4 regions of the Geobacillus sp. YHL genome follow, and region 2 is predicted to be linked to each of the others. Evidence: riboswitches for the same ligand, from Rfam matches in the RefSeq annotation. Region 2 holds a riboswitch; each other region holds the start of a gene.
The links. Region 2 has a riboswitch for S-adenosylmethionine ahead of JCR24_RS10045 (phosphoadenylyl-sulfate reductase). Riboswitches for the same ligand answer to the same signal wherever they lie in the genome.

Region 1 (7,483 bases), on a different contig from region 2:
GAAGCCATAAATTATATTCAAGATGTTCCTGTTCCATACTCAAACGAAAAAATACATGTTACATATTTTGATAAAACATTGCAAAATAAATTACTTAGTTTGGGTATGATTGACAAAGAGGATTTGGAAAACGATAAACACATTTATTCACAACAAGAGCAAGAAGTAATTACTGATAGAATTGAAAAAGCATTAAAGTTGATCAAAGTATTGCATAATGATTTGTATGATTTAATTAATACACTTATTGGTACCTTTTTGATTTTAAAAAAAGATTTGTTTGGTGGAGGATCAGTGTCCAATGTTATGGGATTAGTATGGTTAAACCCTCAATCTGATTGGTCAATCATTGAATATGCAGAGGCCATTTATCATGAGTTTATCCACCAAAGTATCTTCTTGGATGATATGATTAACTGTATGTTTCCTAATGCTAATGAATGTGCAAAAGAAGAAGCTCTAGTTACATCAACCATCTTGAAAATCAAAAGGCCTTTAGACAGAGCATATCATGCTGCTGGAGTTTCTATAGGAATTATGCATCTTTATCACTTGTTTAATGATTCTAAAAATTCTGAGAAGTATATGGATGATTTGCGGAAAACAGTTGAAGAAATAGAGGCAAGAACACAATTCTTGGGGGAACAGGGAGTAAAAACTTTAGAAATCATGCGCAAGTTCATTAATCATCCATCTTTTGATGACATTACGTATTCCTTACAGAACTAATGGCCATTGCGACAAATGAAAACACAGAAGCCCATTGCGTTTGATCGAGTCCGGTTGTTTTGAGGTTGTTTGAGGCGAATGAAACGGATCGACGTACAGAAATGCTTAAGGATTCAGTGTCGGAGTCCAAAGCAAAGGAAAGAAATAAAAAACAGCCGGACAGGGAACGGTTCCCTGTCCGGCTGGGTTCTTGTTAAACGAGCGGTCCGCCGAGTTTTTCGATGGACGGATCGATGTGGGCGAATTTTTGGAAGTTGGCGCGGAATTTTTGCGCTAGCTCTTTTGCTTTTTGTTCGTATGCTTGTTTGTCGGCCCATGTGTTTTGCGGCTGCAGGACGTCATCCGGCACGCCCGGGACGCGGGTCGGGATGGCGAGGCCGAAAATCGGATCTTTGACCGTTTCGACGTTGTCGAGCTCCCCTTCGACGGCGGCTTGCACCATCGCCCGGGTGTAGGCGAGCTTCATGCGGCTTCCGACGCCGTACGGCCCCCCTGTCCAGCCGGTGTTGACCAAAAAGACGCGGACGTTGTGTTCGGCGATTTTTTGCCCGAGCATTTCCGCGTACTCAACGGCCGGGCGCGGCAAAAACGGTGCGCCGAAGCACGTTGAGAACGTTGCTTCCGGTTCGGTGACGCCGCGTTCGGTGCCGGCGAGCTTGCTTGTGTAGCCGCTTAAGAAATGGTACATCGCCTGTTCGCGCGTCAGCTTGCTGATCGGCGGCAGGACGCCGAACGCATCGGCTGTCAAAAACACGATCGTGGACGGATGGCCGGTGACGCTCGGGTCGATGATGTTTTGGATCGCCTGAAGCGGGTAGGCGGCGCGTGTGTTTTCCGTCAGCGTGCCGTCGTCGTAATTCGGCACCCGCGTCGCGTCATCGAGAACGACGTTTTCGAGCACCGCGCCGAAGCCGATGGCGTCAAAAATTTGCGGCTCTTTCTCGCGCGATAGGTTGATGCATTTCGCATAGCAGCCGCCTTCGATGTTGAAAATGCCGCGGCTTGACCAACCGTGTTCGTCATCGCCGATCAAGCGGCGGTTCGGGTCGGTCGAGAGCGTCGTTTTTCCCGTTCCCGACAAGCCGAAAAAGAGGGCGACGTCGCCTTCCTGCCCGACGTTGGCCGAGCAGTGCATCGGCAGGATGCCTTGTTCCGGCAGCACATAGTTCATGACCGAGAAAATCGATTTTTTCATTTCGCCGGCATACTCGGTGCCGCCGATCAACACGGTGCGCCGTTCAAACGAGATGATGATGAACGCTTCCGAGCGCGTGCCGTCAACTTTCGGGTCGGCTTTAAAGTTCGGCGCGCAAATCACCGTAAACTGCGGCTCATGCGCGGCGAGCTCTTCGGCGCTCGGCCGGATGAACAGCTGATGGACGAACAAGTTGTGCCAGGCGAATTCGTTCACGACTTGAATCGGCAGCCGATATTTCGGATCAGCGCCAGCAAAGCCTTTAAACACGAACAGTTCATCTTTCTTCATTAAATAGTCGAGCACTTTGTCGTACAGTTTATCAAACGTCTCGGGAGACATCGGCTGGTTGACCGGGCCCCAGTCGATCGTTTGTTTTGTGGACGGCTCTTCGACGATGTATTTGTCTTTCGGCGACCGCCCTGTGTACTTGCCGGTCGTGACCGCGACGGCTCCGGTGTGGGTCAGCCGCCCTTCGTTCCGTTGCAGGACTTTCTCGACGAGCTCGGCGACGGACAGCTGATGGCGGACGTATGGTTTTTGCAGCAATACATCAAGCTTATTCGTCATGTTTGCGATCCCCATATTCAAAACCTGCCTTCTTTTTGTAATCACTCTTGAAAATAGTATAACACATTTTTATTAATAGTCCATACTAATTGTGTGGGTTTTTCAAACTTTATTTTGCCCAATGTGTCGATTTCCTTGAGGAAAGAATTTTCGCGGCTGGAAATGATAAAAAATGAATTTTGATAGTTGACTTTGCCGATTCCGTTGCGATAAGATAAGTCATTGAACGGATACTCTTATCCCGAGCCGGTGGAGGGACAGGCCCGATGAAGCCCAGCAACCGTCACAACTGTACATGTGTGAAATGGTGCTAACCTGTGGCAAGGCGCAGTCCTTGAACGATAAGAGTGAAAGGAAGCAATACGATTGCCATGACCTTTCCTCAGCCGTTACAGGAAAGGTTTTTTATATTGCGAAGGGAAAAAGGGAAATGAGTTCCGTGTCGCCACATTATGCCAAGAGGAGGAAACAAACCGAATGTCAGCCAAACGCCGCTTGTTTACTTCAGAGTCTGTGACGGAAGGACATCCGGATAAAATTTGCGACCAAATTTCTGACGCCATTTTGGATGCCATTTTGGAAAAAGATCCGAACGCCCGCGTCGCCTGCGAAACGAGCGTCACGACCGGGCTGGTGCTCGTGAGCGGGGAAATCACGACATCAACATACGTGGACATTCCGCGCATCGTCCGCGATACGATCCGGGAGATCGGCTACACGCGCGCCAAATACGGATTTGACGCTGATACGTGCGCGGTGCTGACGTCGATTGACGAACAATCGCCGGACATTGCGATGGGGGTGGACCGGGCGCTCGAGGCGCGCGAAGGTCAGATGACTGACGAGGAAATCGAAGCGATCGGCGCCGGCGACCAAGGATTGATGTTTGGGTTCGCCTGCAATGAGACGGAAGAATTGATGCCGCTGCCGATTTCGCTTGCGCACCGCTTGGCGCGCCGATTGGCGGAAGTGCGCAAAACGGACGTCTTGCCGTACTTGCGGCCGGACGGGAAAACGCAAGTGACGATCGAATACGATGAAAACGGCAAACCGGTGCGCGTCGATACGATCGTCGTTTCCGCGCAGCACCATCCGGAAATTACGCAAGAGCAAATCCAGCGCGACATTAAAGAGCAGGTCATCAAGCCGGTCGTGCCCGCGGAGCTGCTTGATGAGAACACGAAATATTTCATCAACCCGACAGGACGGTTTGTCATCGGCGGTCCGCAAGGGGATGCTGGGTTGACGGGGCGCAAAATCATCGTCGATACGTACGGCGGCTACGCCCGCCACGGCGGTGGCGCGTTCTCGGGCAAAGATCCGACGAAAGTCGACCGCTCGGCAGCGTATGCGGCCCGCTATGTCGCGAAAAACATCGTCGCGGCAGGACTGGCCGACAAATGCGAAGTGCAGCTTGCCTACGCGATCGGCGTCGCCCGCCCAGTTTCGATTTCGATCGATACGTTCGGCACCGGCAAAGTATCGGAAGACATTTTGATTGAGGTCGTGCGCAACAACTTCGATCTCCGCCCGGCGGGCATCATCAAAATGCTCGACCTTCGCCGCCCGATTTACAAACAGACGGCTGCTTACGGCCATTTTGGGCGTACGGACATCGACCTGCCGTGGGAGCGCACCGACAAAGCCGCCTTGTTGAAAGAACAAGCGCTGGCGTTGGCGGACAAGTGATGAAAGAAAAAGAGCTGCCTGATCACGGCAGCTCTTTTTTGTCGGCGCACGATGTCCGCTGTTGCTGCAGCGCTTTGTAATACTGCCCTTTCTCGACATATTCGCGGCGGATGCGCTCCATTTCGCGGATATCGTCTTCCGTCAGTTCGCGGACGACTTTCGCCGGCCGGCCGAGGGCGAGCGTGTTGGGCGGAATTTTTTTGCCCGGCGGCACTAAACTGCCGGCGCCGATAAACGCGCCTTCCCCGATTTCCGCGCGGTCCAAAATGATTGAGCCCATGCCGATGAGCGCGTTTTTGCGAACGATGGCGCTGTGCAAAATGACTTGATGGCCGACCGTCACCCCGTCCTCAATGATAAGCGGATTGTTTGGACTTTGATGCAAAATTGAGTTATCTTGAATATTGACCCGGTTGCCAATCACCGTTGGCGCCACATCGCCGCGAATGACGGTATTGAACCAAATGCTTGTCTCTTCGCCGATCACGACATCGCCGGTGATCGTCACATAGTCGGCGATAAAGGCGGAGGCGGCAATTTGCGGCGTTTTGCCTTTGTATGGGTAAATCATGGGCGTTCGTTCCTTTCTGTTGCAAAATCGATCGTTCACCATGTATTGTACAACGCTGCGTCCAAATCGCCAACGAAAGCGAGCGCACCTAATCGGGATTGGTGAAAAACGTTTCGTTTCGCCCGATGAGTGGTTGGGATCGGGGAAGAAGATCCGATTTCACAAAGCTTCTCAACGTGAGAAGAACCGTTGTTGAGCGGCTTTTTCACTCCGTCGCCAACCCTTTTATGGTTTGCCCCGGCCGCATTGATGGCAATACTGGAAGACGAGATCGCAAGCTGTTCAGACGCGAAACGATTTTGGTTGCCGATAAGATGGAAATGCTAGGAGACGAGACCATGGTGTTTGCACCTGAGGTGAGCCGATTGAACATTCCGAAAAACCCCATCGCCTTGATGAAAATGGTGTATCGTGACGTGCTTCCGCTTGTCCACCGCGAGCTTGCCTATTGGCGGCGCCAGGCCGAGCGCATTCCCGACCCGGAATTGCGGCGCCAGGCGCTCGCGAGCATCGCTTCGAAAACGTTCCATTGCGAAGGCGGCTCCATTTTGGCGCTCTTGGCCGGAGAAAACATGGAGGATTGCATCCGCTTTATCGTTGCTTACCAGACGATCAGCGATTATTTGGATAATTTGTGCGACCGCAGCACCTCGCTCGATCCGCTCGACTTTCGCGCCTTGCACGATTCGATGCCGGACGCTTTGACGATCGGCGCGGAGCCGTCGAACTATTACCGCCATCGCCGCGAACAGGAAGACGGCGGCTATTTGCCGGCGCTTGTCCGCACGTGCCAAGAGGTGCTCGAGACGGTGCGCCATTATGAGACGATCGCCCCATTTTTGCATGAATTGGCCGGATATTATTGCGACTTGCAAGTGCATAAACATGTCGAAGCGAGCGAGCGGGTGCCGCGGCTGGAGAAATGGTTCGCGCAATACAAAGACGCCTTGCCGCCGATGGAGTGGTATGAGTTTTCCGCCTGCTCCGGTTCGACGCTCGGCATTTTCTGCCTCGTCGCCTATGCGTTTGGCGAATCGCTGCCGCCGGAGATGGCGAGACAAGTGCGCGACGGTTATTTTCCTTACATTCAAGGACTGCACATTTTGCTCGACTATTTGATCGATCAGGAGGAAGACCGGGACGGCGGCGATTTAAACTTTTGCTTTTACTATCCGAATGAAACGGTGATGCTTGAGCGGCTTTGCCATTTCATCGAAGAGGCCGACCGCCATGTCGGCGCCCTTCCGCACGGCGAGTTTCACCGCCTTATTCACCGAGGGCTTCTTGGATTGTATTTGTCGGATGCCAAGGTGAAAAAGCAACGCGGGCTGCGCCGGCTGGCGCGCCGGCTCGTCCGCGCCGGCGGGGCGGCGTCGCAGTTTTTCTATTGGAACGGAAAAGCATACCGCTTTTGGCAGGAGCGGCAAAAACGGCTGTCCTTTTCATAAGGGCGGCCGTTTGCTTGTATTGGCAAAAGGGGCGGGATCCGATTGATTCAGGCGCCCTTATCCGCCCGGGTTTCGAGCGCGAGCAAAAACGGCGGGTTGTTTTGCCGATTGATGAATTCGTATTTCAAGGCATGGACGCGCCGTTGATCAAGAGAGCGGACGTAATCAAGGAGCGCGTCGCGTTCGCGCTTTCCTTCCGGATGGCCGTGGTAGACGACAAGAACGATGACGCCGCCCGGCTTCATGACGGAAAGCAACTGGCGGACCGCTTCGATCGTCGATTCCGGCTGGGTGACGATTTGCTTATTGCCGCCCGGCAAATAGCCGAGGTTGAACACCGCGCCGGCGATGCGCCCGTGTACATCGGCGGGAAGCGCCTCAAGCAGTTCACTATGGCTTCGCTCGAACAACGTCGCCCGCCCGCATAGCCCATGTTTCGCGAGGCGGGCGGAAGCGGCGGTGATGGCCTCAGACTGAATGTCAAAGCCGAACACATGGCCGAAATCCCCGACGCGTTGGGCCAAATACACGGTGTCGTGCCCGTTGCCGACGGTCGCGTCGACGGCGATGTCGCCTTCGTTGACTGCTTGATCAAGCAAAAAGCGGGCAAACGGCAAAATGTTCATCAAAGCCATCGGTTGTCCCCTCCTTGTGATCGTTTCATCGTTTACGTTGGCAGGCGTGGCGTTGCGCCAAAGTGTCGGATGCCATCGCTTTTCCCCTAAACTTTCCATCCTCTGCGCCGGCGTGACAGAAAACCTTGAGCTGACCGACATTGATCGAGCTGAACGAAGATCCTCACGTCGGCATTGTAACAAAAACTTCATGGAAAATCGACCGCTGCCAATCATTGGCGTGATACGGCCGGCCTATGCGGCGCATAGTAAACATGAGGGAATATCACGAAACGAGGTGAGCGCATGGCGACAAGACAATCCGTTGAGGAATTTTTGCAGCGGTGTGAAGATGTGATCCGCTACGCGAAAGAGCAATATACGGAAGCGCAAAAGCAGGAGCATTACAACATCACCGAATACACCAACGCCCAGCAGATGCTCGAGCAGACGGTCATCGATTTAGCGCACTTGGCGCGAAGCTGCAACGCCCAGCAGCGCGAGCAGCTGCATCGGATGCGGCTCCAACTGGAGCAATTGCAAAATGACATGATTTTGCTTGACCGCTGAAACGAGGAGGAACACAACATGAAGCGACGCTTGAAACAAACGAATCCGGAACAAAAAACACGCAACGGCCAAAACAATAACGATTTGGAGCTTGGTC
Region 2 (7,483 bases):
CTCCTTCCCCGTTTTTCCCTAGACGGGTGCGCCGCCCTCAAAGTCATTTTGTTTCCTCCACACCAAGTCGATGGTCGCGGATGATCCTCTCAAGCAAATGCTCGCACCCTGAGCGGACGAGGCGATACACTTCGGCAAAATTCCCGGTATAATACGGATCAGGCACATCGTCTTTTTCCCGGTCGGGAACAAAGTCAAGCAACCGGGCGAGCACCGCTTTCGAACGGGAGCCAGCCAATCGGCGCAAATCGTTCAAGTTGGCTGCGTCCATGGCGATGATGTAATCAAATTCTTCCAAGTCACGATGGTTCACTTGCCGGGCGCGGATGCCGGAGTAGTCGATCTTATTTTCCGTCAAAACCCTTCTTGTCCCCACATGCGGCGGCTCACCGACATGCCAGCTGCCTGTTCCCGCCGAATCAACGGCAATCAGACCGTCAAGCCCCCGCTCTTTCACCAAATGACGGAAGACCGCTTCCGCCATCGGCGAACGACAAATGTTTCCAAGACAAACAAACAGCACTTTAATCATCCAAACAGCCACCCCTCTCTCTATGTCCACGGTGCTTTCCACCGTTAGTTTTCCTTCATTTCTTTTCATCTAGCCCTTTTTGGCCCTAAAAGGACGGGGATGTCACGACAAAACAACTCCAGCGGGGGAGCGTGTGCGAATGGGCCAACAACTCTTGCGCGCGTTCACGACAACCATTTTGAAGAAAACGCGGTGTTTCACCAACCTTTTAGACTGGCACTATGCATGTGCACCTACATTTTACCACATCATCCGTTTTTCATCAGAAAAGCAAGCCATGCAATCTCTCCCCATTCTTCCTGCACCTATGGTACAATACATAGTAACTTGCCATGAAAGGAGTAAACGAATGGATTTATCAAAACGGTCGGCGGAAAACGTCGCCTACATGATCGAACAGTTGAAGCAAAAGTTGAAAGTGCTGAACTTGGATGCCATCAAGCCGTCCCATTTTTCCGAGGAATGGTACGATGAGTTGAGAGACATTTACGAGATGGTGATGAAACGCGAGACGTTCAGCCCAAGCGAAATGCAGGCGATTGTCGAAGAGCTCGGAAGCCTGCGCAAAAAATAACGCTCCCATCTGCTGCTAGGCAGGCAATGCAGCTGTTTCGTATAAAAACAATTCCTATCGAAAAACTATGATTGACATTATCGTCAATTGTGCTAAAATTTTAATCAATTAAATGACATGCGTTGCATACGTTGCTCGAGAGTGAGGGAGGAATGGGCTCAATGAACTCCGACAACCTGCCGCCTATAGCAAAGTGCCAATTCCAGCTAAAGAAGATCTTTAGTAAAATAAGGGGCACCCTTTCTCCCGCTCTTTCTGATTCATGCAAGGAAGGATTTTCGCCGCCGAATTGCCGTTTGGCCGCTATATATCCGACTAATTACGTGGATTTTCTTTGATTTTGTGAGGAGGAGAAACCGATGCTCACGTATGATCAGTGGGAAAAGGCGGAAAAACCGTCTTTTCCGTCCGATAATGAAACAAAAGGGGCGCTTGACGTCCTGGCCTGGGCGTATCGCGAATACGGCGATGAGATCGTATACGCGTGCAGCTTCGGCATCGAGGGGATTGTGCTGATTGATCTCATCTCCCAAGTCAAACCGGACGCCGAAATCGTCTTTTTGGATACCGGCCTGCATTTTCCAGAGACGTACGATACGATCGCGAAAGTGAAAGAAAAATATCCGTCGCTTCGCATCGTGATGAAGCAGCCGCGCTTGACGTTGGAAGAACAGAAGGCGCAGTTTGGCGACGAGTTATGGAAACGCGACCCGAACAAATGCTGTGAGCTGCGCAAAGTCATTCCGCTGCGCGAGGTGCTGACCGGGGTGACGGCGTGGATTTCCGGCTTGCGCCGCGAGCAATCGCCGACGCGGCGGCATGTCGAGTACATTAACAAAGACGACAAGTTCCGTTCGATTAAAGTTTGTCCGCTCATTCACTGGACGTGGAAAGACGTTTGGAATTACGTGTATAAACACGGCCTTCCGTACAACGTGCTCCACGACCGCGGCTACCCGAGCATCGGTTGCGCCCCGTGCACCGCTCCGGCTACAGATCCGAACGACTTGCGCTCCGGGCGCTGGGCTGGCCAAGGAAAGACGGAATGCGGTCTCCATCTCGCCTAAGGAGAGAACATTGACATGCTCCTTGCCATTGCTTTGATCGCATCCTTTTTCTTCGCCATGAACATCGGGGCAAGCGGCGCGGCGGCCTCGATAGGCGTCGCTGATGAATCGGACGCCATTCCGAATCGTCAAGCTGCTGTTTGACAGCGACGTCTATACGGTCATCGCCATCTTGAGCGTCTGCTTGGCGTCATTAGCCTAAAAAAAAGAGCGCTTGCCTCATGAACATGGCAGCGGCATTTCACAACATCTATCAATCTAGGAGGTTATGAACATGAGCGTAAGCATCCCGCATGGCGGCACATTGATCAATCGTTGGAATCCGGACTATCCGCTTGATGAGGCGACCAAAACGATCGAGCTCTCCAAAGCCGAACTGAGCGACTTGGAGCTGATCGGAACGGGCGCCTACAGCCCCCTCACTGGTTTTTTAACGAAAACGGATTACGACGCGGTTGTTGAAACCATGCGTCTTTCTGACGGCACCGTCTGGAGCATTCCGATCACGCTCGCGGTAACCGAAGAAAAAGCGAAAGAGCTCGCCGTCGGCGATAAGGCGAAACTCGTTTATCGTGGCGACGTCTACGGCGTCATTGAGATCGCTGACATTTACCGCCCAGACAAAACGAAAGAAGCGAAGCTCGTTTATAAAACGGATGAACTTGCTCACCCAGGCGTGCGCAAACTGTTTGAAAAACCGGATGTGTATGTCGGCGGGGAGATTACGCTTGTCAAACGGACCGACAAAGGCCAATTCGCCTCGTTTTATTTTGATCCAGCAGAAACGCGGAAAAAGTTTGCTGAGTTTGGCTGGAACACCGTTGTCGGCTTCCAAACGCGCAATCCGGTTCACCGCGCCCATGAATACATTCAAAAATGCGCGCTCGAGATCGTTGATGGCTTGTTTTTAAACCCACTCGTCGGCGAAACGAAAGCGGACGATATTCCGGCTGACATCCGGATGGAAAGCTATCAAGTGCTGCTGGAAAACTATTACCCGAAAGACCGCGTTTTCCTCGGCGTCTTCCAAGCTGCGATGCGCTATGCCGGTCCGCGTGAAGCCATTTTCCACGCGATGGTGCGCAAAAATTTCGGCTGCACGCACTTCATCGTCGGCCGCGACCACGCTGGTGTCGGCAATTATTACGGTACGTATGATGCGCAAAAAATCTTCTTGAACTTTACGGCTGAAGAGCTTGGCATTACGCCGCTCTTTTTCGAACATAGCTTTTACTGCACGAAATGCGAAGGGATGGCATCGACAAAAACGTGTCCGCATGACGCGAAATACCATGTCGTCCTTTCCGGCACGAAAGTTCGTGAAATGCTGCGCAACGGCCAAGTGCCGCCGAGCACGTTCAGCCGCCCGGAAGTGGCCGCCGTTTTGATCAAAGGGCTCCAAGAACGCGAAACGGTCGCCCCGTCAGCGCGCTAAAGGAGGATCGCGATGAGCACGAACATCGTTTGGCATCACACATCGGTCACAAAAGAAGATCGTCGCAAGCGCAACGGCCATCATAGCGCCATCCTTTGGTTCACCGGGCTGTCCGGCTCCGGCAAATCGACGGTGGCGAACGCCGTCTCCAGACGACTGTTTGAGCTCGGCATTCAGAATTATGTCTTAGACGGCGACAACATCCGGCACGGGCTCAATAAAGATCTCGGCTTTTCCGCCGCCGACCGGACAGAAAACATCCGCCGCATCGGCGAAGTGGCAAAGCTGTTTGTCGACAGCGGCCAGTTTGTGCTGACGGCGTTCATCTCGCCGTTTGCCGAAGACCGGGCGCTCGTCCGCCGCTTAGTCGAAGAAGACGAGTTTATCGAAATTTACGTCAACTGCCCGCTTGAAGAATGCGAAAAGCGCGATCCGAAAGGGCTGTATCAAAAAGCTCGCCGCGGGGAAATCCGTGAATTTACGGGCATCGACTCGCCGTACGAGGCGCCGGAAGCACCGGAGCTGACGATCGAAACACACCGTTATTCGGTTGACGAATGTGCCGAGCAAGTGCTCGCCTACCTGCGCGAGCGAGGAATGATCCCGGCCGCGAAAACAGACTGATTCCCCCGTCCTCTGCCAAAAAAGAACGGGAGGTCATTTGACAAGGTCGTTTTCATCCCAAGGCAGACCATTTACAATAAAAGCAGCCGAGCATCCATGCCGCTTTCCAGCGGCTGGCTGAATCATGCACGAAGGGGCTGAAACAACGATGGGCAAAGTATATCTTGTCGGCGCCGGCCCCGGCGACCCGGAACTCATTACCGTCAAAGGATTAAAATGCATCCAGCAAGCGGATGTCATTTTGTACGACCGTCTCATCAATGAAGAGTTGCTTTCATATGCCAAGCCGGACGCCGAACTCATCTTTTGCGGCAAGCTGCCCGGCTTTCATGCCATGCAGCAGGAAACGATCAACCATGCGCTCGTCTGGCATGCCAAAAAAGGAAAAACGGTCGTCCGCTTAAAGGGCGGCGATCCGTTCGTGTTCGGGCGCGGCGGCGAAGAGGCCGAGGCGCTGGCCAAACATGGGATCGAATTTGAGATCGTTCCCGGCATCACCTCCGCCATCGCGGCGGCGGCTTATGCCGGCATCCCTGTCACCCATCGCGCGTTCAGCTCAAGCGTCGCCTTTGTCACCGGGCATCGGCGCGACGGAAGTCGTGACGAGATCAAATGGGAAAGCCTCGCCAAAGGCATCGATACGATCGCCATTTACATGGGGGTTCATCACTTGCCATACATTTGCGGCCAGCTGATGAAATACGGCAAAGCGCCGGAGACGCCGGCGGCGGTCATCGAATGGGGAACGACAACTGCTCAACGCACCGTCACCGGCACGCTCGCGACGATCGCCGGAATCGCCGCCAAGGAAAACATCCAAAATCCGAGCATGATCATGATCGGAGACGTCGTCCGGCTGCGCGCCAACATTCAATGGTTTGAGCCGTTGCTTGCGTCATCCGCAGCCGCTGGCGCAACATCGTGAGGCGATGGTGATGGAAGCTGTTTTATATGTCAGCCACGGCAGCCGCATTGCCGCCGCGCGCCATGAAGCGGCGCGTTTCGTCGAACAGTGCCGGAGGGCCATCGATATTCCGATTCAAGAGCTATGCTTTGTCGAGCTCGCGGAACCGGACATTGTCACCGGCGTTGACCGTTGTGTCGCCCAAGGGGCGACACGCGTCATCGTCGTTCCGCTTCTCCTTCTTTCTGCAGGGCATGCCAAACACGATATTCCAGCAGCATTGGACATCGCGAGACGGCGCCATCCGTCCGTTGATATCCTCTGTGGCGCTCCGTTCGGCGTCCATGAAGCAATGATCGACATCATGATCGACCGCATCAGCGAACAGTCCGCACCGCTTGACGGTGAATCGATGATCCTTCTTGTCGGCCGCGGCAGCAGTGATCCAGACACGAAGCGCGACATGTCCGCCATCGCTGCGCTTTTAAAAGAAAAAACGAACGTGCCGCACGTGGACGTTTGTTTTCTCGCTGCCATCCGCCCGACGCTTGATGAAGGGCTCGAACGGGCCTACGCATCGGCGTATCGGCGTGTGTTTGTCGTCCCGTACTTATTGTTTACCGGCGTCTTAATGAAAACGATCGAACGGAAGTTGCAGGGGTTCTCTGTTTCCGACAAGCAGTGGCATTTATGCTCTTACCTAGGCGATCACCCGCGGCTTGTGCTGCTCATTCAACAACAAGTATTATCGCTATCATCCGTAAAAAAAGGAGCTTGAACCATCAAGCTCCTTTTTTCATGTATTTTCCGACTCATCTATTATATGATGGAAGCAGAACAACCGTGATGAAGGAGGACTCATCGGCGTGAAAAGAGTTCATGTCATCGTGGAAGGGCGCGTGCAAGGCGTCGGGTTTCGATACTTCGTCCAACACGAAGCGCTAAAACGGCAGCTGACCGGTTGGGTGAAAAACAATGATGACGGAACAGTGGAAATGGAAGTTCAGGGGAATGAAAGCGCCCTTCAACTCTTTTTGGACACCATTGAAGCCGGAACGATGTTTGCCAAAGTCGCCCGCACGCACATCGAGCCGCGCGATGTCCGCTCCGATGAAAAACAATTTCGCATTATGTACGGGAGCGGCTTTTGACAACTAGGCTCATCCCCTCAAGCAGCGGCCTTCCCGGCTTTTTCGGCCATCGGGCCGGCAGAAGCGCCGGCCCGATGGCCAAAATCCGAAGGGACAGCGTCTTCCTTGCTTTTCTGATCGCCAAACCAAAAGCGGTTCTGCCTTTCCCGCGCTTCTCGCCGCTCACGCCGGCCGCAAATGCGGCGCCGCATAGTGGAAATATGTCTCCAAGATGGCCATGTTCGCCTGCTCATTTTTTCCCCGCGCTTCGCGACAAAGCGGGTCGAACATGTCGACAGCGGAGGGCGGGTATTCGCCGCATATGTCCACGCCGAGCACTTTTTTATGGAATAAGAGCAACCGCAGGCAGGCGAGCAGCTGGGATAGCGGAATCACTCCTTGATCCCAGTTCGTGACCGCGTCTTCGCGGCGAAGAGCGTCTTTATCGATGCTGATATAGATGCTTCCGGTCGGGATGGCCTCGATGAGCGCTTTTGGCCATTCATCATGATCATCAAATGGAAGAACAGTCATGTTCGGAGATAAACGGAGTTGATGCGAAGAAGCAGTTGGGCCAACGATAACGACTTTTTGCAACCGCGGATGCTTAAGTGCATAGGAGACCCATGAGCCGCACGAAATGACATCATCCCCTCCTTCAGCATCCGTATGGCGGTCAAAAAGCACAAGCGTAAACGGTTCGTTGATTTCTTTAAGCAATAAATACGTGACATAATGATAGTTGCCGCTGCCGATCAGCACCGCCCCGCGCTTCCGCCGCCGCTCAAGCCGCCGCTCAATTTCAGCAAGCGCCGCTTCGCTGCAATACAAATTCGTCTCCGGCACGTCGGCAAGATCGACCCATTCGTGCGGAAACTGAAACAGCCGCTTTTGCGATCGGTACACGCCGTCAAAATTCAGCATCGTGACACCATTGCCTTGAACCCCCATCGATCATCACCCTTCTTTCGTTGAATCAGCATTCAACGCTTTGTAGGTGCGGATGAGTCCAAGATGTGTCTCTTTTTTTATTATACAATAGGAGTCGAAATATTTCCGCTCACACGCCTCGGTCATGTACAATAATAGAAAAACAAACAGCAAGGAGGGAGCCGCTTGCAACCGATCGACACGGCAGCTGTACAAGAGGCGCTGAATCGTTTTGCCAATCGCGACGTATATATTCATTTGGAAACGACGAACGGAGCATACGCCTC
Region 3 (7,483 bases), on a different contig from region 2:
TGGCGTATGTTCTAGCCGGCGGCAAAGTGCCGTACGGAACGGAAGTCGACGAGCAATATTTGCTCGATCTCGAGCGCGAGGCGTTTTTGAGCCTCATCGGCGAGCCGAAGACGCAAGCGCGCATGCAGCATATGCTTGTGAAAGGAAAACCGCTCCGCAACTAAAGCGGAGGAGATCAAGGGGGGATTGGCGTGAGAGAAGCGGTCATTGTCGCAGGTGCGCGCACACCGGTCGGCAAAGCGAAAAAAGGAACGCTCGCCCACGTGCGGCCGGATGATTTAGGGGCGCTCGTCGTCAAAGAAACGATCAAGCGCGCGGGGAACTATGAAGGAAACATTGACGACTTGATTATCGGGTGCGCCATGCCGGAGGCGGAGCAAGGATTGAACATCGCCCGCAACATCGGCGCGCTCGCCGGGCTGCCATATACCGTGCCGGCGATCACGATCAACCGGTATTGCTCGTCCGGTTTGCAGGCGATCGCCTATGCGGCGGAACGGGTGATGCTCGGCCATTCCGACACGGTCATCGCCGGCGGGGTCGAATCGATGAGCATGGTGCCGATGATGGGGCATGTCGTCCGCCCGAACGCCCGCTTGGCGGAAGAAGCGCCGGAATACTACATGTCGATGGGGCACACTGCCGAGCAAGTGGCGAAAAAATACGGCGTCAGCCGCGAGGACCAAGACGCATTCGCGGTGCGCAGCCACCAGCGCGCCGCCAAGGCGATTGCCGAAGGAAAATTCAATGAAGAAATCGTGCCGGTCGAGGTGACGGTGCGCAAAGTAGAAGGCAACAAACTCGTTGAGGAGAAAGTCGTCTTTACACAAGATGAAGGCGTGCGCCCAGACACGAATATGGAAACGCTCGCGAAACTCCGGCCGGCGTTTGCGGTAAACGGCACCGTCACCGCCGGCAACGCGTCGCAAATGAGCGACGGGGCGGCGGCGGTCATGGTGATGGACCGCGAAAAAGCGGAGTCGCTCGGCTTGAAGCCGCTCGGCAAGTTTCGTTCGTTCGCGGTTGCCGGCGTGCCGCCGGAAGTGATGGGGATCGGCCCGGTCGCTGCGGTGCCGAAAGCGTTGAAGCTGGCCGGCCTTGAGCTGTCCGACATCGGTTTGATCGAGCTGAACGAAGCGTTCGCCTCGCAATCGATCCAAGTCATCCGCGAACTTGGGTTGGATGAAGACATTGTCAACGTCAACGGCGGGGCGATTGCTCTAGGCCACCCGCTCGGCTGCACGGGCGCGAAGCTGACCTTGTCTTTGCTTTACGAAATGCGGCGCCGCAACGTGCAGTTCGGCATCGTCACGATGTGCATCGGCGGCGGCATGGGAGCGGCCGGCGTGTTTGAGCTGCTGTAGCGGCAGCTGACAGCGAGCGGGCTTCATCAGCTCGCGCGAGGCATGCATCCGCATTTGCCCGGCTGCATGGAACGTCTATTTCCCGGGCGGCGTTGCCGCCCGGATCATCAATCATCTTTCGGGGGAGGAAATCAACGATGGCCAAAACGATGGAAGAAGCGATCAAAGGCGGCAGCTTTTTGATTGAAGACATTCCGGCGGAGCGCGTGTTTACGCCGGAAGATTTCACCGACGAACATCATATGATTGCCAAAACGACGGAAGAGTATGTCAACAATGAAGTGCTCCCGCAGCTCGAGCATTTGGAAAACCACGAGTTTGACCGTTCCGTGAAATTGCTTCGCAAAGCGGGCGAGCTCGGCTTGTTAAGCGCTGACATTCCGGAAGAATACGGCGGTTTGGGCCTAGATAAAGTCAGTTCGGCCATCATTGCGGAAAAAATGGCGCCGGCCGGCGGTTTTGCCATTTCGCACGGGGCGCACGTCGGAATTGGCTCGCTGCCGATTGTGTTGTTTGGCACGGAAGAACAAAAACAAAAATATTTGCCGTATTTAGCGACCGGCGAAAAAATCGCCGCCTACGCCTTGACGGAGCCTGGCTCGGGTTCGGACGCCCTCGGCGCGAAAACGACGGCGAGATTAAACGCGGAAGGCACGCATTACATTTTAAACGGCGAAAAACAATGGATCACCAACTCCGGTTTTGCTGATGTGTTTGTCGTCTATGCAAAAGTCGACGGCGAACATTTCACCGCGTTCATCGTGGAACGCGACTTCCCGGGCGTTTCAACTGGTCCGGAAGAAAAGAAAATGGGGATTAAAAGCTCGTCGACAAGAACGCTCATTTTGCAAGATGTGCCGGTGCCGAAAGAAAACGTGCTCGGTGAAATCGGAAAAGGCCATGTCATCGCCTTCAACATTTTGAACATCGGCCGCTACAAGCTTGGGTTAGGGGCGGTCGGCGGCGCGAAGCGGGCGCTTGAAATCACGCTCAAATACGCCAATCAGCGCCAGCAATTCAAACGGCCGATTTCGCAGTTTACGTTGACGCAGGAAAAATTCGCGACGATGGCGTCGCGCCTGTATGCCGCCGAAAGCTCGGTTTACCGCACGGTCGGCTTGTTCGATGAACGGATGGGCCTGCTTGATGCGGAAAAGGCGAAAGATGGCAAAGAAGTGGCGAAATCGATCGCCGAATATGCGATCGAATGCTCATTGAACAAGTTTTTTGCCACGGAAGTGCTCGATTACATCGTGGATGAAGGCGTGCAAATCCACGGCGGGTACGGCTTTATGCAGGAATATGAAATTGAGCGCGCCTACCGCGATTCGCGCATCAACCGCATTTTCGAGGGGACGAACGAAATCAACCGCCTTCTCGTGCCGGGCATGTATTTGAAAAAGGCGTTAAAAGGCGAGCTGCCGCTCTTCCAAAAAGCGCAGCAGCTTCAGGAAGAACTGATGATGATGGCCGCCGAAGAGCCGGGGACGGGCGCGCTGGAACAAGAGAAATACTTGGTGCGCAACGCCAAAAAAATCGCCTTAATGGTCGCCGGCTTAGCGGCGCAAAAATACGGCCAGCGCATTGAAGAAGAGCAAGAAGTGCTCGTCAACATCGCCGACATCGTCTCGAACATTTACGCGATGGAATCAGCGCTTTTGCGCACGGAAAAAGCGATTCAGGCGAGCGGTGAGGAGAAAAACAAACAAAAATTGCTGTACACGCAAATTTTCTGCCAAGAGGCGTTCAATGAAATTGAAGCCCATGCGAAAGAAACGCTCGTCGCCGTCGAACAAGGCGACACGCTGCGGATGATGCTCGCCGCGCTCCGCCGGCTGACACGCCATACGCCGATCAATGTGATCGCGAAAAAACGCGAAGCGGCCGCCGCGCTCATTGAAGCCGAACGGTATATTGTGTGATAATGGGAAGTGCCAGGCAGACTGCCTGGTGCTTCTTATTTGTTTGCCAAACAGCGGAAATGAAAGGGAGGAGTGAAGATGGCGCTCACGCTCTATTGGTATCCAAAATGCGGAACGTGCCGGAAGGCGAAGCGTTGGCTCGATGAACACGGCGTTGACGTGCGGACGGTGAACTTAGTCGACGAGCCGCTGACGAAAGAGCAGCTCGCCCGTTTGCACCGTCAAAGCGGGCTGCCGCTCAAAAAATTTTTTAATACGAGCGGCATGAAATACCGCGAGCTTGGCTTGAAGGACAAGCTCGATCGCGCATCGGAAGACGAGATGCTCGATTGGCTCGCCTCGGACGGAATGCTCGTCAAACGGCCGATTTTGACGGACGGCGAGCGGGTCGTCTTGGGCTTTCGCGAACAAGACTACGAGGCGTTTTTCGCGGCGGGGACATAAAAAATTTTTTGCAAAATCGGGTGAATTCAGTGAGTTTTTGCGGAAAATCGGTTATGATGAAAAGGAATATACATTTTGTCGCAATGGAGGGATACGATGAACACGCCGAAAGAACTTCGCTATACAAAGGAGCATGAGTGGGTGCGCGTGGAAGGAGAGAACGTGCGCATCGGCATTACGGATTACGCCCAATCAGAGCTTGGCGACATCGTCTTTGTCGAGCTGCCGGAAGTCGGCGCAGAGGTTACGGCGAACGAGCCGTTCGGCAGCGTTGAATCGGTGAAAACGGTCTCGGAATTGTATGCGCCGATCAGCGGCACGGTCGTTGAAGTGAATGAGGCGTTAAATGACCATCCGGAGTACGTGAACGAATCGCCGTATGACAAAGCGTGGATGATCGTCGTCAAACCGAATGATTTGAGCGAAATCGACAATTTGTTGACGGCGGAACAATACGAGGCGATGATCAACGAAGGATAAACGTTCCTGCAATCTTCGCTTCGATTCGGGCACTCTATACATACCGGAATTTGATTGAAAAAAGGGGTGCTCGCGATGGCGCTGCAAACGACGCGCATAGATGTCACGGACCGGATCATCGGCAAACTGAACGGCCGCTCGCTGGAGTTGTACGAGGAAGGAGAGCTCATCGGGCGCCTTCCGCTTCCGGCGGCCGTCCCGTTGAAAAATGGGTATACCGAACAAAACGGAAGAATTTACAAACAGGTGACCGCTACCGTTGAGCCGGACCAAAAATATGTCGATTGCGACGGGGAAGCGGGCTGGTGTTGAAAGGCAACGGTGGATGGCCGTTGCTTTTCATTTTCAACATTTGGCCGGCGCAAGACATACAATAATAGTATCCTCATTTGAAGTTAGGTGGGTCGGACATGCGACGCGTGGAAAAAGTGATCATCGTCGAAGGGCGATCAGACAAGCAAAAAGTGGCGGCGGTGCTGAACGAACCAGTCGTCATCGTCTGCACAAACGGCACGATCAGTGATGCGCGCCTTGAGGAGCTGGCTGATGAGCTGGAAGGATGCGATGTATACGTCTTGGCCGATGCCGATGAGGCGGGAGAAAAATTGCGCCGGCAGTTTCGCCGCATGTTTCCAGAGGCGGAGCATCTTTACATTGACCGGGCGTATCGCGAAGTGGCGACTGCTCCGCCTTGGCACTTGGCGCAAGTGCTGTTGCGCGCTCGTTTCGACGTCCGCATCGAATCGCTCATGAGGGGAAGAGGCGAGTGAAAGCGATCGACCGAAACGATGTCATGCGAGTGGTGGAAGTCGAGCCGCTTCTGGCCCTTTACTTGTATACCCCGCTGTGCGGCACGTGCCAGCTGGCGCGGCGGATGCTCACGGTGGTGGAGCAGTTGTTTCCGGCGCTGCCGTTTTACGAAACGGACATCAACTATATCCCTGAGCAGGCCGTTGCGTGGAAAATTGAAAGCGTTCCTTGCCTGCTTCTTTTTAGGGACGGAACGATCGCAGGCAAGTGGTATGCCTTTCATTCCGTTCCGTATTTGTACGAAGTGATTCAAGCCTGCTTGCCGTCCCGATGATTCGCCTTTTTTTGACGCTGTTTGACACATTTCTTGGGAAATGACAAAAACGGCGCTCGTTCGTCAACGGGTTGTCGAGATTTTTGTAAAGGATTTCTCCTCTTCAGGTGGAAGTGAAAAAAATAAAAATGGGGGAGGGGATATCCATGGAAATGCGTGAATTAGTTGGGCAGTTCGTGGAACGGATGCAAGTGTTGCGCCATTTGGTGCCGATTTTGCCGGATGAGCAGCTGTATGTTCGGTTTGAAAGCGATGACGAAACCGCCTTGCTGTTGATCGGCAAGGAATCAGCCGCTAGAGGGATGGAAAACGATGAACGGAAAACATTGACGGTGCGCGGTTCCAAAGAGGCGCTCGCGTCCCTGCTGAACGGCGAACTGAAGCTGCAGCAGCTCGTCCGGTTGCGTGAAGTGCACGTGTCAGGAAGCTTCCGCCAGCTTTTGCTTCTTGAATCGCTCCTCCATTTGGCCAAGCCTTATCGGGACGTCGGATAAAAAAGATGTTGACACGCTTCGACAGACAATGATACAATCACATTCGTAGTCAATTGAATAGGCGATTGTTGCGCTCTTATCAAGAGAGGTGGAGGGATGTGCCCAATGAAGCCCGGCAACCGTCAGCGCATGTGCTGAAATGGTGCCAATTCACACAAAGCGGCCTGCTTTGAGAGATAAGAGACGGAATGGTGCACAATACCTTTCTGTTCTCTGCGGGCAGAAAGGTTTTCTTTTTGCGCTCTGCCGCTTGGGGAGGAAGGTGAAACGATGATTACACTCGAACAAGTGACGAAAATCTATCAAGCGGCCAACGGTTCGGTCACGGCAGTCGACAATGTGTCGCTTGAGATTCGCGAAGGGGAAATTTTCGGCATTATCGGCTACAGCGGCGCGGGGAAAAGCACGCTCATCCGCTTGCTCAATGGGCTCGAGAAGCCGACGAGCGGCCGGGTGGTCGTCGCCGGGCGCGATATGACGCGCGTGAAAGGTCGGGAGCTGCGCAAGGCGCGCCAAGAAATCGGGATGATTTTCCAGCATTTCAACTTGCTTTGGTCGCGCACGGTCAGGGAAAACATTGCCTTTCCGCTTGAAATTGCCGGCGTCCCGAAAGAGGAGCGGAACAAGCGGGTGGATGAATTGATCGAGCTTGTCGGCCTTTCCGGGCGCGAGGATGCCTACCCGTCGCAGCTGAGCGGCGGGCAAAAGCAGCGGGTCGGCATCGCCCGGGCGCTCGCCAACAACCCGAAAGTCTTGCTGTGCGACGAGGCGACATCGGCGTTGGACCCGCAGACGACCGATGCGATTTTGGACTTGCTCGTTGACATCAACAAGCGCCTCGGGCTGACGATTGTGCTGATCACCCATGAAATGCACGTCATCCGCAAAATTTGCGACCGCGTTGCGGTGATGGAAAACGGCCGAATCGTCGAGCAAGGCGACGTGCTGCATGTGTTCCGAAACCCGCAGCAACCGATTACGAAACGGTTCGTCAAGCAGCTGATCGAGCCTGAGGAGACGGAAGAGGCGATTTCCCATTTGTTTGGCCAATACCCGAGCGGGCTGATCGCGCAGCTGACGTTCGTCGGCGCGGCAGCCGGAAAGCCGCTCATCACCGAAGTGGTGCGTCAGTTTGCCGTCGATGTCAACATTTTGCAAGGGAAAATTTCGCAAACCCATCAAGGCGCCTATGGGGTGCTGTTCGTGCACCTCGACGGGGCGAGGGATGAAATCGACCGGGCGCTTGACTATATTCAACGCCAGCAGGTGGCGGTGGAGGTGATTCACGATGCTCGCTAACCTCCTGCCGAACGTGCAATGGGAGACGATGTGGGCGGCGACGGTCGAGACGCTGTATATGACGGGAGTGGCGGTGGCGGCCACTTTCGTCCTCGGAATCGTTCTTGGCTTGCTTCTATTTTTGACAGCGAAGGGCAACCTATGGGAAAACCGGTTTGTCAATACAGTGATTGCTGCGTTTGTGAACATTTTCCGCTCTATTCCGTTTATTATTTTGATCATTTTGCTCATTCCGTTTACAACATGGCTCGTCGGGACGATGCTTGGCGCCAATGCGGCGCTGCCGGCTTTGGTCATTGGGGCCGCGCCGTTTTACGCCCGCATGGTCGAAATCGCTCTTCGCGAAATTGATAAAGGCGTCATCGAAGCAGCCCAAGCGATGGGCGCCTCAACGTG
Region 4 (7,483 bases), on a different contig from region 2:
AGCGTCGTGACGGCGCTCGTCATGATTTCCGGCCTGGCGACGCTGGTGGGCACGCTGTTGTCGGACATCATTTTGAGTGCGGTCGACCCGCGCATCCGGATTGAGTAGGGAAGGAGGAAGGCAGCTGACATGAAAGCGGAAATCAGCGGCCCAACGCCGGCCGGAGCGAACATCGAGAAAAGCCCTTCCGCCTTTTCGATCATGTGGCGGGAGGTGGCTCGGGATCGGCTCGCGCTTGGTTCGCTCATCATTTTAGGAATCCTTTTGTCGATCGTCTATGGCGTGTCGCTCTTTTTGGATCAAGAGGAAATCGTGAAAGTGGATTTTCTTTCCATCTATTCTCCGCCGTCAGCGGAACACTGGCTTGGCACAGACTACGGAGGGCGCGACGTGTTTGGCCAGCTCATCATCGGCGCCCGCAATTCGTTTACGATCGGGCTGGCCATTACGCTCATCACTGGGGCGATCGGCCTCATTGTCGGATTGGTGGCCGGCTATTTCGGCGGCTGGATCGACAACGTCATCATGCGCATCATCGATTTTATTCTCGTCTTGCCGTTTTTAATGCTGGTGATCGTCTTTGTAGCCATCGTCCCGAAATACAATGTGGCGACGTTCATTTTGATTATGAGCGCGTTTTTATGGACGGGCAAAGCCCGGCTCATTCGCGCCAAGACGCTTGCCGAGCGGGAATTGGACTATGTCAGCGCATCCAAGACGCTCGGGACGCCGGATTGGAAAATCATTTTGTTTCAAATTTTGCCGAACTTAAGCTCCATTATCATCGTCAATTTGACGTTGAACTTAGCTGGCAACATCGGCATTGAGTCAGGTCTTACATACCTGGGGTTCGGGCTGCCGGAAAGCACGCCAAGCCTTGGGACGCTGGTCAGCTATGCGACCAATCCCGATGTGCTGCAAAACAAATGGTGGGTATGGCTGCCTGCATCATTGCTCATTTTGGTGATGATGCTGTGCATAAATTTCATCGGCCAAGCGCTGAAACGTGCGGCTGATGCAAGACAACGACTAGGATAAGGGGGAAGAAAATGTGAAGAGAAAATGGCTGGCGGCTCTCGCCGCGCTCTTGCTCGTGCTCGCCGGGTGCACGGGCAAATCCGACACAACGAGCGGAAAGGGCAACAATAACGAAAAACCGGCGGCTCAGAAGGAAGACATCAGCAAATTCCCGATGACGGTGAAAAACGACGGGAAAATCATCGATGGCGGCGTGTTGAAATACGGCCTTGTGTCCGATACGCCGTTTGAAGGGACGCTCAGCTATGCATTCTACACCGGAGCGCCCGACGCAGAGATTTTGCAATTTTTTGACGAGTCGCTTTTCCGGACGAACGGTGACTATGAAATTACAAATGATGGGGCTGCCACGTATGAGTTGTCGGATGATAAAAAGACGATGACAATCCATATTAAAGACAATGTGAATTGGCATGACGGCCAGCCGGTGACCGCTGAAGACTTGGAGTATGCGTATTTGGTCATCGGCCATAAAGATTACACCGGCGTCCGCTATGGCGATGCGCTCATCCAAGGGATCGTCGGGATGGAAGAATATCACAGCGGCAAAGCGGATAAAATTTCCGGCATTAAAGTCATCGACAAAAAGACGTTGACGATCACATGGAAACAGGCCAATCCGTCGGTGTTGACTGGCATTTGGGCGTATCCGCTGCCGAAGCATTACTTGAAAGACATTCCGATCAAAGACTTGGCGAAATCGGATAAAATCCGGAAAAACCCGATCGGGTTCGGTCCGTTTAAAGTGAAGAAAATCGTTCCGGGCGAGTCGGTAGAGTTTGTTCGCAATGATGACTACTGGGCTGGCAAACCGAACTTGGAAGGCGTCATTTTGAAAGTCGTCAGCCCGCAAGTCGTCCTGCAAGCGCTGAAAAAAGGCGAAATTGACGTCGCTGAGTTCCCGACTGACCAATATTTGAACGCGAAAGGGACGAAAAACATTCAGTTTATCGGTAGAGTGGATTTGGCGTACAACTATATCGGCTTTAAACTCGGCCATTGGGATGCGAAAAAGCAGGAAAACGTAATGGACAATCCGAAATTCCAAAACAAAAAACTGCGCCAAGCGATGGCGTATGCCATCAACAACCAAGAGGTGGCCGACCGCCTGTATCATGGTTTGCGCTTCCCGGCGAACACGCTCATTCCGCCGTCGTTCCCGGGCTATCATGACAGTTCCATCAAAGGGTATACGTACAATCCGGAAAAAGCGAAACAATTGCTGGATGAAGCGGGATATAAAGATGTGGATGGCGATGGCCTCCGCGAAGATCCAAACGGCAAAAAATTCAAGGTCAACTTCTTGGCGATGAGCGGTGGGGACATCGCTGAACCGCTGGCCAAATTTTATATGCAATGCTGGAAAGATGTGGGCCTCGATGTTCAGCTTGTAGACGGACGCTTGGCGGAGTTCAACTCCTTCTACGATATGGTCGAAAAAGACGATCCGAAAGTGGATGTCTACGCCGCCGCTTGGGGAACTGGAACGGACGTCGACCCGTACGGATTGTACGGCCGCAACGTCATGTTCAACTACTCGCGCTGGGTGAATGAGAAAAACGATGAACTGTTGGAAAAAGGCCATTCCGAACAGGCGTTTGACAAAGAATATCGTCGGAAAATTTACAGTGAATGGCAAAAGCTGATGAACGAAGAAGTGCCGGTCATCCCGACGTTGTATCGTTCGGCCATTTATGCCGTCAACAACCGCGTCGCCAACTTCACGGTCGATCCGGGCTCGAAACTGACGTGGAAAGATGTCGGCGTCACGTCCGAGCAACCGGAAGTCGAACAATGACGGTTGTTGCCTTTGATGATGTATGATAAGATAGAAGATAAATTGCATACGTCTTATCAAGAGTGGGCGAGAGAACGGGCTTGATGACCCCACAGCAACCTGCCGCAGGCAAGGTGCTAACACCCGCAAAGCGGTTTCGCTTTGGATGATAAGAACGGCTCATGGCCCCTTTCGCATCATTCCGAGGCGAAAGGGGTTTTTGTCGATAGGGGGTGAAGGGGGAAATAGTGAAGAGGGACATGTCGATCCGAGCTTGCATGGCCGCTCATCTCCGTGCCGCTGCGTTCGCCGTTCATGTCATGCGCTGCGTGCAGGCGGAGCTCATCCGGTTTGACTCTAAGGCGGCGGTGCATGTCGACCGTGGGGACGGATACGTTCATTTGTATGGGGAAGCGCAAGGAACAGCCTTTTCGTTGTTGTTGACCAACAGTGAGGCGGACGAATGGAAGGCGGACGGACCGTACGCCCTTGACCGCTACATATGGACAGAGCTTGGGAAAAAAGGGATTTTCCCGATGCAGATGACGCCGTATTTACAAGCAGTATGGTTAACTGAGTCATAGAAAGGAAGAGGGACGAATGGCAGTCAAAAAATTTGAACATGTCGGCATTCAAGTGAAAGACATCGAGGCATCGAAAGAGTTTTATCAAAATGTTGTCGGCTTGGAGCTGCTCGACGAAATGATTCATACGAACGGCACGATGAAATTGGCGTTTTTAGGGATTGGCGGCTCGATCATTGTCGAGCTGATCGAAGGATACAATCCGGATTTGCCGACGGAAGGAAAAGTGCACCATGTGGCGTTTACGGTGGAAGACATTGAGCAGGAGAAAGAACGGCTTCAGTCGCTGGGTGTGCCGCTTGTGTGGGAAGAAATAACGACACTTCCGAACGGGGCAAAATATTTGTTCTTCCTCGGGCCCGACGGCGAATGGATCGAGTTTTACGAGCCTGCTCGATAAATGGCGTCACGCTAGGCGGCCAGCTGTTTGGGCCGCCTATGAATTTGCCGTCTGGCGATTGGCGCTTCGTTCCATTTTTCTTCGTATGGCCTTGCCTGCCGCTAGACAACAACCGTCCATGTAGGAGTCGTCGTCTTCTCGATTCAATGGTATACTAGAAAAAGAGAGGGGGAGGATGACGTGGAAGAAATGATCGTGCACGCGATTCAAGACGACTACCCTGATGAATTCGCCTGGTGCTACGGCTGCGGGCGTCTGAATGAACAAGGCCACCATTTCCGCACCGGGTGGCGGGGCGACAAAACGGTGACGGTGTATACGCCGCGTCCGGAACATACGGCGATTCCAGGGTTTGTGTACGGCGGGCTGATCGCCTCGCTCATTGATTGCCACGGCACCGGTTCAGCGGCGCTTGCCTTGCATCGGAAAAACGGCCATGAACCAGGGAGCGGGGAAACGCCGCCGCGCTTTGTTACTGCGTCGCTTCACGTCGATTTCGTCAAGCCGACGCCGCATGGAGTGCCGCTTGTCGCCGTCGGCACTGTGACGGAGATTCATCCGAAAAAATGGAAAGTGGACACCGAAGTGTTCGCCAACGGCGAACTGTGCGCCCGCGGGCAAGTCGTCGCCGTCGTAATGCCGAAAACGTTTGTCCGTGGGTAACAAGCAACGAAAGGCGCCGGAGAGCGGCTGTTTTTGACAGCGCTTTCCCCGGCGCTTGGCAACTGGTCGAAAACGGCTGCGCCTCACCTCGTTTCGCCATTGAGGACTGATGATGTCATGAAAAAGGCAACTCGACAACGCCTCTTCTCAAGTGGGGAAACCTTGTGAAATTGGTTCTCCTTTTTCAACAAAACCACCGATTTGGCGAACATCATCGTTTTTCACCGGTTTTCTCGGATTCCTCTGATCATCGCTTTCCATGCGTTTCAAAACAACAACAGCAGCTGCTGTTTGGACTCGTCGAATCCAAGGAGAACGAGCATGCGCAAAAACGCCTTTTGGAGATCCATCACCTTCACGGTTTGTCCATGATCAGCACCGACGACGTGGCGCTCGCCACCTCTTTGCCGTTTTGCCGCACGATGGCGGTTACATAGGTGACGGTTTTCCCGAACTTTTCCACCCGCGCCTCGATTTCGGCTTCTCCAGCCGCCGCTGGGCGGTGAAACGTCGTCTGCAAGTTGATGGAGGCGTGCATTTGGTCATCGCGAAGCAAGGTCGTCACCGCATACGCCATGAGAATGTCCGCCGCCGCCCCGACGAACCCGCCCATAATCACCCCGTTGCCGTTGAGCAGCGATTCGCTGATCGTCCATACCCCTTTCGCATAGCCGTCTCGGGCTTCCGTCAGGCGGACGCCGAGCGTTTCGTCGCATGGGGGCGGCGCGCTTTGACCGGCGATGACAGCGTGCAAGTTGGTCATTGGCTTCATGTGGAACACCCTTTCTGTTGTCAATCATGTTTTTTTATTCGCCAAACGGCGGCGATTTCCTCTTTTCGCGTGCATGAGGAGGAGAACGGCAAAGCTGTGGCGAAAGAAACAAGCAGCTGATGATGGAAAGGAGATGGTCTCATGTATCAACCGCCAGACGCCGGCCGTTGGACGGGACGGATTGACAGCGTGAGCGATGAGCAGGCGTTTCGTCTTCATCAGCGCATTCGCTTGCTCGATTTGTCGCAGCCATTGGAGACGGTGGAACGAGCGGCGGCATTCATCGGGTTTGCGTGCGACGAAGGAGTGCGCCGCAACCAAGGCCGCCAAGGGGCGAAAGAGGCGCCGGCCGCCGTCAAAGCGGCGCTGGCCCGGCTGCCTTGGCATCTTCCGGAAGGGGTCGTTGTCTATGACGCAGGCGATGTCGTTTGCGTCGATGAACGGCTCGAACAAAGCCAGACTGAACTTGGGAAGGCGGTCGCCCGCCTGCTGAAAAACGGGATGGCGTCTATCGTGATCGGCGGCGGCCATGAGACGGCGTACGGCCATTACTTGGGCGTTCGCGAAGCGCTCGGGCCCGAAGCCCGCCTTGGCATCCTCAACATTGACGCCCATTTCGACTTGCGCCCGTACGATGACGGGCCGACGTCCGGGACGATGTTTCGGCAAATATTGGATCAAGACGAACGGGTCCGTTACTTCTGCCTCGGCATTCAGCGGCTTGGCAACACGGCGGCGCTGTTTGCGGCGGCCGAGACGTACGGCTGCCGGTACATGCTTGAAGACGAGCTGACCGCAGGGCCGATCGAGGCCGCCTATGAACAAATCGAGGAATTTGCCGCTCATCACGATGCCGTGATGTTGACCATTTGCATGGACGCCATCAGCGCGGCTGCCGCGCCGGGGGTGAGCGCGCCGTCGCCGTTTGGACTCGCTCCGTCGCTAGTGCGCGCTCTCGTCCGCCGAATCGTTTCTCATCCGAAAACGATCAGCGTCGATCTTTGCGAAGTCAATCCACTCTGGGATGAAGGCGGAAAAACGGTGGCGTTGGCCGCCGCCTTTTGCATGGAAGCGCTCCTTCATTTTCGACGCTTGCAGCCAAGGCGGTGAGAACGTGAAATTGGTCATTGCCGAACGGGACGACAAGGAACGAGAAGCGATCCGCTGGCTCGTTTCCGCGTATTCCTTGCCGATTGAGCAAGTATATACGGCGGCTACGGTCGAGGAGATGATGGCGTTTCTTGAGCGGGAGGCGCCGGAGCTATTGTACGTCGAACTGGATATGATTCCGTATGAACGATGGTCGAAGGCGACATCCCACGTCCGCTTGTTTTGCCAACGCGTGATTGCCGCAACGGCCGAGGCGACGTTTGCGCGGGCGAAACAAGCCATCGACTGGCAATGCGTCGATTTGCTTGTGAAGCCGCTTGAGCCCGCCAAGCTGAAACAAGCGTTGAGGACGGCGGTTTCGCTTTCCTCCAACAGCCGCTCGAGCCTGACAGCGGGTTTTGACGGCCATGACGACTACCGCGCATTATTTTACGATGACCCCGCCGCAGCTTCCACCCATGTATGGCTTGTGCAGGCGGAACAGCCTGCCTTGTCTCGGGAAGTGATCCGCTTTTTAACGAGCTATCCGTTTCGCGGACGGGCGCGCGTATTGCCGCTCACCCATATGGCGGTTTGCCTGCTTCCCGATTTGCCGGGCGACGGGAAAGAAGAGGCGTGGAAGCTGTTGCGCGATTGGGAAGAGGAGCATCATGAGCCGCTCGCGGTTGTCGTGATGCCGCCTGATGGCCGGAGGACGGTGCGCGGGCAATACCAAGCGGCCCGCCGGTTGCTCGAGACGACGTTTTTCATTGGCTATCGCCAAGTGATCGCTCCCGCTTCGGAATACGAACAGTGGCGTGAGCTCGATCCGTTTTTGACGCCCGAGGAGCAGCGGCAATGGATCGAAATGCTCGAGCGATTCGACCACGAAGCGGTGAAACGGTGGCTGCAGCGCGAGTTTTGGCACTGGTCGCCGCCGTTTCCGAGTCCGGAGATGGTGCGGACGCGGCTGACAAGCATTTTGGCGCAAATTCGCCGCTTTATGAAAACGTACCGCCTGGACCGCGGCGGAACCGAACGCGAATATATGCGCATCTTTCAAGACATTTTGTACAATCCCGTCTTGTATCGTATCGTTCAAGAATTGATTTTATTTTTATATCGGTTGTTCCACGAGGCCAAGCAGGCCGCGGAAGACG

Region 1: another riboswitch for S-adenosylmethionine. It lies ahead of metK (methionine adenosyltransferase); the one in region 2 lies ahead of JCR24_RS10045 (phosphoadenylyl-sulfate reductase).
Region 3: another riboswitch for S-adenosylmethionine. It lies ahead of JCR24_RS14035 (methionine ABC transporter ATP-binding protein); the one in region 2 lies ahead of JCR24_RS10045 (phosphoadenylyl-sulfate reductase).
Region 4: another riboswitch for S-adenosylmethionine. It lies ahead of JCR24_RS07420 (hypothetical protein); the one in region 2 lies ahead of JCR24_RS10045 (phosphoadenylyl-sulfate reductase).

The regions. Positions count from the first base shown of each region.
Region 1 covers NZ_JAEIGB010000001.1:51,128-58,610, forward strand. The annotation lists gene JCR24_RS00245 (aKG-HExxH-type peptide beta-hydroxylase) at 1-729, shown strand, start outside; gene pckA (phosphoenolpyruvate carboxykinase (ATP)) at 923-2,509, opposite strand; SAM riboswitch class I at 2,728-2,842, shown strand; gene metK (methionine adenosyltransferase) at 2,972-4,183, shown strand; gene JCR24_RS00260 (gamma carbonic anhydrase) at 4,206-4,754, opposite strand; gene JCR24_RS00265 (tetraprenyl-beta-curcumene synthase family protein) at 5,093-6,202, shown strand; gene mnmM (tRNA 5-(aminomethyl)-2-thiouridylate-methyltransferase MnmM) at 6,250-6,837, opposite strand; gene JCR24_RS00275 (YtzC family protein) at 7,123-7,386, shown strand; gene JCR24_RS00280 (hypothetical protein) at 7,405-7,483, shown strand, end outside.
Region 2 covers NZ_JAEIGB010000009.1:55,681-63,163, reverse strand. The annotation lists gene JCR24_RS10055 (low molecular weight protein-tyrosine-phosphatase) at 44-532, opposite strand; gene JCR24_RS10050 (DUF1128 domain-containing protein) at 882-1,106, shown strand; SAM riboswitch class I at 1,236-1,340, shown strand; gene JCR24_RS10045 (phosphoadenylyl-sulfate reductase) at 1,466-2,173, shown strand; gene sat (sulfate adenylyltransferase) at 2,448-3,608, shown strand; gene cysC (adenylyl-sulfate kinase) at 3,621-4,232, shown strand; gene cobA (uroporphyrinogen-III C-methyltransferase) at 4,381-5,157, shown strand; gene JCR24_RS10020 (sirohydrochlorin chelatase) at 5,168-5,914, shown strand; gene JCR24_RS10015 (acylphosphatase) at 6,003-6,287, shown strand; gene JCR24_RS10010 (arginase family protein) at 6,450-7,217, opposite strand; gene JCR24_RS10005 (YojF family protein) at 7,383-7,483, shown strand, end outside.
Region 3 covers NZ_JAEIGB010000019.1:41,930-49,412, reverse strand. The annotation lists gene JCR24_RS14080 (3-hydroxyacyl-CoA dehydrogenase/enoyl-CoA hydratase family protein) at 1-164, shown strand, start outside; gene JCR24_RS14075 (acetyl-CoA C-acetyltransferase) at 192-1,364, shown strand; gene JCR24_RS14070 (acyl-CoA dehydrogenase family protein) at 1,502-3,286, shown strand; gene JCR24_RS14065 (arsenate reductase family protein) at 3,365-3,730, shown strand; gene gcvH (glycine cleavage system protein GcvH) at 3,827-4,210, shown strand; gene JCR24_RS14055 (YusG family protein) at 4,286-4,522, shown strand; gene JCR24_RS14050 (toprim domain-containing protein) at 4,621-4,980, shown strand; gene JCR24_RS14045 (thioredoxin family protein) at 4,977-5,294, shown strand; gene JCR24_RS14040 (hypothetical protein) at 5,441-5,788, shown strand; SAM riboswitch class I at 5,862-5,971, shown strand; gene JCR24_RS14035 (methionine ABC transporter ATP-binding protein) at 6,059-7,087, shown strand; gene JCR24_RS14030 (methionine ABC transporter permease) at 7,077-7,483, shown strand, end outside.
Region 4 covers NZ_JAEIGB010000005.1:131,787-139,269, forward strand. The annotation lists gene opp4B (oligopeptide ABC transporter permease) at 1-108, shown strand, start outside; gene JCR24_RS07410 (ABC transporter permease) at 130-1,038, shown strand; gene opp4A (oligopeptide ABC transporter substrate-binding protein) at 1,052-2,836, shown strand; SAM riboswitch class I at 2,887-2,991, shown strand; gene JCR24_RS07420 (hypothetical protein) at 3,076-3,399, shown strand; gene JCR24_RS07425 (VOC family protein) at 3,416-3,799, shown strand; gene JCR24_RS07430 (PaaI family thioesterase) at 3,980-4,462, shown strand; gene JCR24_RS07435 (PaaI family thioesterase) at 4,818-5,234, opposite strand; gene hutG (formimidoylglutamase) at 5,376-6,344, shown strand; gene JCR24_RS07445 (helix-turn-helix domain-containing protein) at 6,349-7,483, shown strand, end outside.